3 regions of the Photobacterium sp. GB-210 genome follow, and region 1 is predicted to be linked to each of the others. Evidence: riboswitches for the same ligand, from Rfam matches in the RefSeq annotation. Region 1 holds a riboswitch; each other region holds the start of a gene.

Region 1 (3,275 bases):
GTTAATTCAACCTGATGACGAACATGGGCGTGCTTACCTTGTTTATGGTAATTACCAAACATTAATGAAATGGAATCGTTCTCATTATTTTGCTTTAGCTGTCAGCCATCTTGCTGATCGTATCTAATAGCTATAACCAATAATAAAAGGTTATCTGTATTGAAAGTCAGGCACTACTGCCTGGCTTTTTATTTTGATTTGTGTTTTCTATATTTAAAAGCGAATAAATATTTGCCTAGACATATCTTTAAGCAATTCGAAAACAGCGTTGTTTAGATTGATGTCTATAATTCTTGGTTCATGACAGTATAAAAAAAGCCCAACTAAGTTGAGCTTTCTAAATATATGGTAGGAAATGAAATTAGATTTCAAATTCTTCTAAAGATTTACCATTTTCAAGTGCTTGCTTAAGCGCGCTTGGTGTACGGCCTTGGCCTGTCCACGTTTTTTCTTCACCGTTTTCATCGATGAATTTATATTTAGCTGGACGTGCAGCACGTTTTGCTTTTGGTGCTTTTGAAAGGCTTGCTAACAATTCTTCAGGGTCGATACCATCAGCTAATAGCATTTCACGGTATTGAGCTAGTTTTTCATTACGCTCATTTTCTTTTGCTTGTTCTTCTTCTTCAGCTTCAGCACGTTCTTGAACAACGGTAGTTAATTTCTCTAAAGCTTCTTCTAGTTGCTCTAAAGTATATTCACGAGAAAGTGCACGAAGACTACGAAGGTTTAAAAGTGCTTTCATTGCATCAGACATTTTTATATTTCCTGTTATTTTTAACTAACTGTAAATAATAATAGCAGTGTCGAATCATTTATTACAATAGTAATGCTTTTATTCATTATGTCAAAACACTTTAAACATTCTTTATTGTTAATTGTTAATAATAGCGATATTCGTATTTTTATAAAAATACGAATATCGGATTTATGCTTAATAGATGTTTAAATGGTTACAAAATGAAACATATCTGCTCGTAGGTTCATAATATTTAATGGGTGAAGCTATACTTAGATAAGATTATATTTATAATGCAATGTTATTTGTTCTGTTGTTAAATGTTTCATGTGATGTTGTTGCAAATAATGAAACATTACGTAGAATAATCGCAACCTTGATGTAAGGTAGAGGCGCGTTATCTAATAGTAATTAACAAGAGGGTGAAACCAATGACGGTTAATGAAAGGAGCTAATGCCGAAGTAAGAGTGACGTCAAATCCTTTTTCTGGGGTTGTATTGAATAAGTGCAACACTGCCATAGTATATAATCATATTCACTATGGAGCGCTACTGTGAAAAGAGAAGAGCCAAGACGTTCTTCAAATATGGTTAACCGCCATGTTATCCAGTAGATCTCCAACCTAATTCGGTTGTCTTTGAGATCATGAATTTAGTAGATTACTCCCATTCATTAGTATCCATTATTCCTCCTATTGTTGCGTTAGGGTTAGCGATACTTTCTCGGCGTGTGTTAGTTTCTCTTGGTGCGGGTATCGTATTAGGAGCACTTTACTTAAATGACTTTTCATTTAACCATTCAGCTTCTTATTTAGGAGGCACTATACAAAACTTATTCATATCTGATGGTGGTATTAATACCTGGAATATGAGTATTGTTTTATTCCTCATTATATTAGGCATGACGACAGCATTGTTAACATTGTCTGGTGGTACTCGTGCATTCGCTGCATGGGCACAAACAAAAATTAAAACAAAAAGGGGCGCGAAACTGCTTGCTGCTTTTTTAGGTGTGTTTATTTTTGTTGATGATTACTTTAATAGTTTAGCGGTGGGTTCTATCGCTCGTCCCGTAACGGATCGCTATTACGTATCGCGTTCTAAATTGGCTTATATATTAGATTCAACAGCCGCTCCAATGTGCGTTCTAATGCCGGCATCGAGTTGGGGTGCGTATATAATTACGTTAATTGGCGGTATTTTAGTTACGCATGGAGTAACAGAATATACACCTTTAAGTGCCTTTTTAACGCTAGCGCCAATGAACTTCTATGCTATTTTTGCTTTAGCTATGGTTTTTGTTGTGTCTTGGTTCCAATGGGATATTGGACCAATGAAAAAACATGAGATGGCAGCAATGCATGGCCGTGGTTTTGATGAAGGCGGTGATGTTGATGAACAAGCAAAAGATTTAACTGACGAATTAGAAATTGTTGAAAGTACGAAAGGTAAAGTTGGCGATTTAATTTGGCCGATTGTTATTTTAATATTTGCCACGTTCTTTTTTATGGTTTTTACAGGCTATCAAGCATTAGCAGCAGATGGTAAATCTTTTGCTCTGCTAGGTGCGTTTGAAAATACTGATGTCGGTAAGTCACTTTGTCTTGGTGGTTTATTTGGCTTAGTTGCTGCGATTATTCCAGTCATTCGCCAGCGTATTGCATTTAATGAAGTTATTCGCACATTATGGATTGGTGCTAAATCCATGTTTGGTGCGATTTTAATTTTATTATTCGCGTGGAGTATTGGTAGCGTTATTGGTGATATGAAAACGGGTCAATATTTATCAACCCTTGTACAAGGGAATATTAACCCTATGTTATTACCGATGATCTTATTTTTATTATCAGGCGTGATGGCATTTTCTACAGGTACGTCGTGGGGCACGTTTGGCATTATGTTACCTATAGCTGGTGATTTAGCTGGGGCAACCGATATTACCTTGATGTTACCAATGCTAGCGGGAGTATTAGCAGGCTCTGTATTTGGTGATCACTGTTCACCGATTTCAGATACTACAATATTGTCTTCAACGGGGGCACGTTGCCATCATATTGATCATGTCGCAACGCAACTTCCTTACGCAGTTTCTGTCGCCTTTGTTTCTACTATTGGCTTCCTTGTGCTAGGTATGACTGATTCATTACCCGTAGCCTTCATCGCGGCTATAATTACTTTTATTATGGTTTGTGTGTTGTTTGCTTGGTTATCACGACGTACTTATGTCCCAACAGTAAAAAGCTGATTTTATCTCTGTTCTTTTAAGCCCATACACTTTTCATGAAAAAGAGTATGGGCTTTTTTGTAACTAATGTGTACTTGTTAAGTCTATCACTTTTCATTGTGAGTGAATTTCTGTAGCATCGGCGCAGTTTTTTTAAACCAATCGTATTACTAGGGAATCCTCATGGCCCAAATGTATTTCTATTACTCTGCAATGAATGCAGGGAAATCGACCACATTATTGCAATCCTCGTTTAATTATCGCGAAAGAGGAATGACCCCCGTTATTTTTACTGCTGCGATTGATGATCGC
Region 2 (3,275 bases), on a different contig from region 1:
GTACGCTTTATTCAACCAACATTTCAGCGCATCCAACCTATGGTATTGGGGACTACACCTATGATGAATTTTACGATGCGCTACATAAAGGTAAAGGCAAGCATGGTTACCTTTATCCAGCGATGCCCTACTCGTCTTATCAGTATGTGACAGATGAAGACACACAAGCACTTTGGGCTTATATGCAATCGCTCAATTTTGTGAATACTCGTAATGAAGAAAATAAGATGATGTTCCCAAGTAATATCCGGTTAGGACTACTTGGGTGGAATATCGCCTTTCTTAATACCGATCCTTTGCAATACCCAGCCGATGCCACTGAACAATGGAAACGGGGTAAATATTTAACCATGGGGTTAGGTCACTGTTCTGAATGTCATACACCACGTAACATTGCACAAGCTTTGATAGAAAAAGAGTTATTCCAAGGCAATTTAATTGATGGCTGGAAGGCTCCGGATATTACCGCAACAGAGTTATACCAAGACCGTTGGGATGTAAAAACATTAACCGAGTTTTTAAAAACGGGTCATTCAGATAAAGGAACCGCATTTGGTGGTATGGCGGAAGTGGTACAAAACAGTACCCGCTTCTTAACAAAGCAAGACGTTGCAGCCATTGCGGAATACTTGATCACTGGTGATAAATATAACGAGTTAGATAGCTCGGTTCCTCAGCTTACCCCACCAGGCTTTGGTGATTTGGTACCTGCCACTGTTGATATTCAAACCGTAGAGCTAAAACCGTTAAGTAGCAACGATCCTGAAAACGAAGCCAAACTATATGGTGTGTATGTGCAAACCTGTGGTGCATGCCATGGTAAAGACGGTAAAGGTAGGAAAGGGATCGCCCCTACGCTGCTTAACAACGGGATAATTATGCACAGTGATCCTTACGATACCATTGCCGTTACCATTCGTGGTTTATCGCCAAACTTCATGGAACAAGACAGTAACTTTATGCCTATGAGTAGCTTTAACTCGGTGCTCAGTGATGCCAACCTTGCGAAATTAATTAGCTTTGTCCGAGATAAGTTAGGTGATAGAACTGTACCTGTTACACCACAAGAAGTGGCAGAGGTAAGAAAAGATTTAATTAAAGGTGGCTATGCTGGGAATATACACGCCATGACAACACCAGAACAAAATCAGCCTAATAGCATAACAGAATGAGCGATTATCTAAATGGAATATATCGCTACTAATTGGTTAACATGCCATCAACAGTAACAATATTTACAATTAATATGCATTTTCTGTCTGCTTTTTATTGCCTAAGCAAAATTAATAGGTATCATCAAATTTCAATCCTTTGAGTAGAGGCGCGCTGCCTAAAAGTATCCGGATGGAGGGTGACACCTTTGAAGTCTGGGGAAAGGAGTCGGCGCCGAAGTGTTTGTTGTGTCGTCAACAATCGCTGGGTCTGCATTAAATAAGTGCAGAACTGCCATAGTTATTTTGTCTATGGAGCGCTACCCTAAGGGATACGAAGAAGTATTTTTTCTCCTGAAATCTGTTTCTCTATCCTTTCGGTAGATCTCCACCTAATATAGGTGTTTAAGAGATCCATGAATCTAGTTCAATATTCTGACTCCCTGCTATCTGTTGTACCGCCCTTACTGGCGGTTGTTTTAGCAATCACTACACGACGTGTATTGTTATCACTTGGCCTTGGTATTGTTGCAGGCGCAATCCTTCTTAATGATTACAGCCCTTTAGCGGCGCTTCAATATATCATAAATAAAGTTGTAGGCCTTGTTTGGGCAGACGGTGCTGTAAATAGCGGTAACGTTAATATGATCATCTTTATGCTTTTGCTCGGTGGTTTGATCAGCTTAATGACAGCAACAGGTGCAACTAAAGCATTTGCTGAATGGGGTGTTCGTCGCTGTAAAGATCGCCGTAGCGCAAATATGCTAACGGGTTTAATGGTTTTTGCTTTCTTTATTGATGACTTTTTCCATAGCTTATCTGTGGGGCCTATTTGTCGTCCAGTAACAGATCGCTTCAATATCTCACGTGCAAAGCTTGCTTATTTACTTGATTCAACGGCTGCACCTGTTTGTGTTATCACGCCAATTTCTTCTTGGGGTGCTTACATTATTGCTATTCTTAGCGGTATTTTAGTAACAAACCATATTACCGATATCAGTGCTATTTCATTGTTTGTTCAGATGATCCCAATGAACTTGTATGCCGTGTTTACGCTATTAATGGTTATCGTTGTTATTTTCTTCCAACTTAACATTGGTCCAATGCGTCAACACGAAGCATGGGCAGAAGAAGGTAAGCTATGGGATGAATCTAAAGGCCACCCTAAAGGCTTAGAAATTACGACTGAGTCTGAAGGCCAAGGTACTATGATTGATATGGTATTGCCTATTCTGACACTGACAGTCTCAAGCGTTATCTTTATGATCATCAGTGGTGCTGAAGTATTAAGCGCAAAAGGCGAGGCTTTTAGCTTAATTGCTTCTTTAGAGCATACCGATCTAGGTGCTTCATTGGTTAATGCATCTTTATGTAGCCTAGCTGTTTCTATTCTTCTAGCTTTACGTTTAAAGCTGCCACGTAAGACTTGGTTAACTGCGGCACCTCAAGGTGTACAAGCGATGATCCCTGCAATCATTATTCTACTTTTTGCATGGACGATCGGTACTGTTGTGAGTGATATGTCTACAGGCCAATACCTAGCCTCTTTAACAAAAGGGGGGTTCCCAACGGAATTACTACCAGCATTAGTCTTCATCCTTTCATGTGCAATGTCATTTGCGACAGGTACAAGCTGGGGCACGTTCGGTATTATGTTGCCACTTGCTGGTGATATGGCGGTAGCAAGTGATGCTCACCTATTAATGCCGATGTTATCTGCAGTACTTGCAGGTTCGGTATTTGGTGATCACAGCTCACCTATTTCAAGCACAAGTATCTTGTCTGCAACAGGTGCAGGTAGTCACCATATGGATCACGTTATGACTCAGCTTCCTTATGCTATTACTGTCGCTTTTGGCGCACTATTAGGTTATTTGGCAATGGGTATCTTATCTTCAACAATTGCGGGTATTGCAGTAAGCTCTGTTTGGTTCCTTGCATGTTGTACGATTCACCTACGTCGTCATAAGAAACAACTGCAAGCGGTAACAGCATAAATAAATACATTAATATTAGATCATAAAATCTAATAATCCCCGTTCGTTTTAATACGCATTTGCTTTATGCTAAGTATTAGACAACGGGGATTTTTTTGTATAAAAGCTAGGAAATAGAATGGAATAC
Region 3 (3,275 bases), on a different contig from region 1:
AGCAAAACAGCGAAGCAAAGGCAACGTCTGCTGCTAAATAACTATAAAAAATGGCTACCCAATTGGTAGCCATTTTTATTTACTCATCAATAAATTACTTCAATGTGGTTTCTAGCACTTTTAAGCACAGCGCAACATTTTCACTTCTCGCACCATAGCCCATCAAACCGATACGCCACGCTTTACCTGCCAACGCACCTAAACCTGCTCCGATTTCCAAGTTGTAACGTTGCAGCAACTCATTACGTACCTCAGCATCATCAACGCCTTCAGGGATATAAACCGCATTGAGTTGGGGCAAACGTGACATTTCTTCTACCACAAATTGGATCCCAAGCTTTTCAAGCCCTGCTTTAAGCTCTTCATGGACATTTCGATGGCGCTGCCATGCATTTTCTAACCCTTCGTTTTGCAATAATACCAAGGCTTCATGCAACGCATATAAACTGTTTACAGGTGCAGTATGGTGATAGCTACGCTTACCTTCACCACTCCAATAACCTAGCACCAAACTTTGATCTAAAAACCAGCTTTGTACTTTGGTTTTACGTCGTTGGATCTTATCAATCGCCTTTTGAGAAAACGTTAATGGCGATAACCCCGGCGTGCAGGACAAACACTTTTGGCTACCTGAATAAACCGCATCTAATTGCCACTCGTCCACCAGCAAAGGAACACCACCAAGTGATGTCACCGCATCAACAATCGTTAAGCAATCATGTTTACGGGCAATTTCCGCCAATGTTTTCGCATCACTCAATGCGCCGGTTGAGGTTTCGGCATGTACAAAAGCAACAATTTTAATTTCAGGATCGTTTTGTAACGCTTGATCCACTAAATAAGGATCAACCGCCGCCCCCCATTCGTTATCCACAACGATAGCAACACCACCACAACGCTCGACATTTTCCCGCATCCGTTCCCCGAAAACGCCATTACGGCAAACTAGTACTTTATCCCCAGCTTCAACGAGATTAACAAAGCAGGCTTCCATTCCTGCACTACCTGGCGCTGAAACAGCGATGGTAAAGGCATTTTGGGTTTGAAAGGCATATTGCAACAATTGTTTTAATTCATCCATCATGCCGATAAATAATGGATCAAGGTGCCCTACCGTAGGACGACTAAGCGCTTGTAATACTTGCGGATAAATATCTGATGGTCCCGGCCCCATGAGGGTTCGATGCGGTGGGATAAAGCTGGTAATTGTCATTCTTTTGCTCCGTAAAGTCATTGTCCCTGTCGATATTTTTATGTGGAACGCGTTGCTATCTATTTTAGAGTATTAGAGCCCCTTCATTGGTGCAAGCGACCTATACCGATCCCATGACACACATTGACGAAATATCATATGTAAATAAATTGTCATATTCCATTTGACAACAGGGTGATGAATCTTATTCAATAAGATGATATTTTATTCAAGCACTTATTATTCAAACAGTACGACTTTAAACGGAAGAGGAGCGTTACCTAGGTATCATAATGACAGGACCCCATCCAATCGCCATTATGAGAGGGAGAGTAACGCCGAGGTATAACTGATTAGGGGATGAGTTATATCGGCTATGAAGGTTGAATCCTTCTAGCTGTCACCAAGGTCAATGATTGACATTGGTGGGGAGCTTCTGGGTGAGTGACTATTCACCTCTTATGCTCTCCTGACAGGATGTCGGGAATACTCCCGAAAAAATAGCCTACCTTGTGATGTGTTTACTATTTAGGGAGAAATTAATTATGGACAAGGCTGCAACACATTCAGATTCACTCACTGTCGCAAAATTTGGCGGTACCAGTGTTGCTGATTACACCGCAATGAGCCGAAGTGCTGCCATTGTTATTGCTAATCCAGACACTAAAATTGTGTTAATCAGCGCCTGCTCTGGTGTCACGAATATTCTGGTAGAACTTGCTAATGGCGTGAGCGATTCAACGACCCGCCAACAGCGCATTCAGACACTGACCCAAACCCACCAAGATGTTCTTGATCAACTTCAGCACCCAGAAAATATTCAAGACGCTATTTTCGGCCTACTTGATAACATCGCAACCTTAGCTGAACATGCGGCATCAACAACCTCTGCACAATTGACCGATCAAATTGTTAGCCATGGCGAGCTGCTTTCAACCCATCTTTTTAGTCAAATATTAGTCGAGCTAAACGCCCCAGCTGTACGTGTAGATATTCGTTCCATCATGCGTACTGATGATCAATTTGGTAAAGCGATCCCACAGCCAGAAACAATTAAGCAATTAGCGACTGAGCAATTATTACCACTATTAGACAATAATATCGTGGTATCACAAGGCTTTATTGGATCAAACAGCCAAGGTGTTACGACAACACTTGGTCGTGGGGGGAGTGACTATAGTGCCGCTTTAATCGCAGAAGCCGTAAATGCTAGCACATTAGAGATTTGGACTGACGTACCGGGTTTATACACTACCGACCCACGTATTACATCGGCCGCTAAACCGATCAAAGAGATCAGTTTTAGCGAAGCATCTGAAATGGCAAACTTTGGTGCTAAAATTTTACACCCATCAACCCTAGTACCTGCTGTTCGTCAACAGATCCCAGTATTTGTAGGTTCATCAAAAGCACCAGAGCAAGGCGGTACTTGGATCAGACAATCCGTTGAAGAAGCGCCACTATTTAGAGCACTCGCATTACGTGCCAACCAAACCATGGTGACACTCACGAGCTTAAATATGTTCCATGCATATGGCTTTTTAGCAGAAGTCTTTCGTATCTTGGCTGAACATAAAATCTCAGTTGATCTCATCACAACCTCAGAGGTCAGCGTTTCACTGACCTTAGATCAAACTGATACGGGTGGCGGTGCGCCAACGCTTCCGCTTCAAGTCGTTGAAGAATTAAGCCAATTATGTGTGGTTGACGTCGAGCAAGGGCTATCACTGGTTGCACTTATCGGTAACCAAATGAGTGATACGAAAGGCTCAGCCAAAGATATCTTTGGCGCGCTAGAAGATCATAACCTTCGTATGATTTGCTACGGCGCTAGCCCACATAATTTATGTTTCTTAATTAATGAAGATGAAGCTAAAGACGTGGTTCGCACACTGCACGCATCTTTATTGGAATAAGCTCTTTCTAACTAACCCAAATAAAGTTCCGATAAACAAAAAGGCGCATTGAGCGCCTTTTTTATTCACTATCGATTAAGCATTAAAGATTTGGGCCTAACCATTTCTCAGCTTCGATCAAATCCCAACCTTTTCGATCGGCATAACTTTCTAACTGATCTTGCTGG

The links. A riboswitch is a leader RNA that binds a small molecule or an ion and turns the genes downstream of it on or off. The one in region 1 is predicted to bind lysine.
Region 2: another riboswitch for lysine. It lies ahead of C9J38_RS06560 (Na+/H+ antiporter NhaC family protein); the one in region 1 lies ahead of C9J38_RS01720 (Na+/H+ antiporter NhaC family protein).
Region 3: another riboswitch for lysine. It lies ahead of lysC (lysine-sensitive aspartokinase 3); the one in region 1 lies ahead of C9J38_RS01720 (Na+/H+ antiporter NhaC family protein).

What each region holds. Positions count from the first base shown of each region.
Region 1 is NZ_PYNU01000001.1:341,396-344,670, forward strand. It holds gene C9J38_RS01710 (lytic transglycosylase domain-containing protein) at 1-127, shown strand, start outside; gene C9J38_RS01715 (H-NS family nucleoid-associated regulatory protein) at 362-757, opposite strand; lysine riboswitch at 1,119-1,299, shown strand; gene C9J38_RS01720 (Na+/H+ antiporter NhaC family protein) at 1,386-2,984, shown strand; gene C9J38_RS01725 (thymidine kinase) at 3,147-3,275, shown strand, end outside.
Region 2 is NZ_PYNU01000002.1:659,515-662,789, reverse strand. It holds gene ccoP (cytochrome-c oxidase, cbb3-type subunit III) at 1-1,172, shown strand, start outside; lysine riboswitch at 1,309-1,482, shown strand; gene C9J38_RS06560 (Na+/H+ antiporter NhaC family protein) at 1,568-3,148, shown strand; gene C9J38_RS06555 (VOC family protein) at 3,267-3,275, shown strand, end outside.
Region 3 is NZ_PYNU01000003.1:6,910-10,184, reverse strand. It holds gene C9J38_RS07080 (PglL family O-oligosaccharyltransferase) at 1-41, shown strand, start outside; gene C9J38_RS07075 (alanine--glyoxylate aminotransferase family protein) at 95-1,213, opposite strand; lysine riboswitch at 1,452-1,636, shown strand; gene lysC (lysine-sensitive aspartokinase 3) at 1,738-3,108, shown strand; gene metH (methionine synthase) at 3,191-3,275, opposite strand, start outside.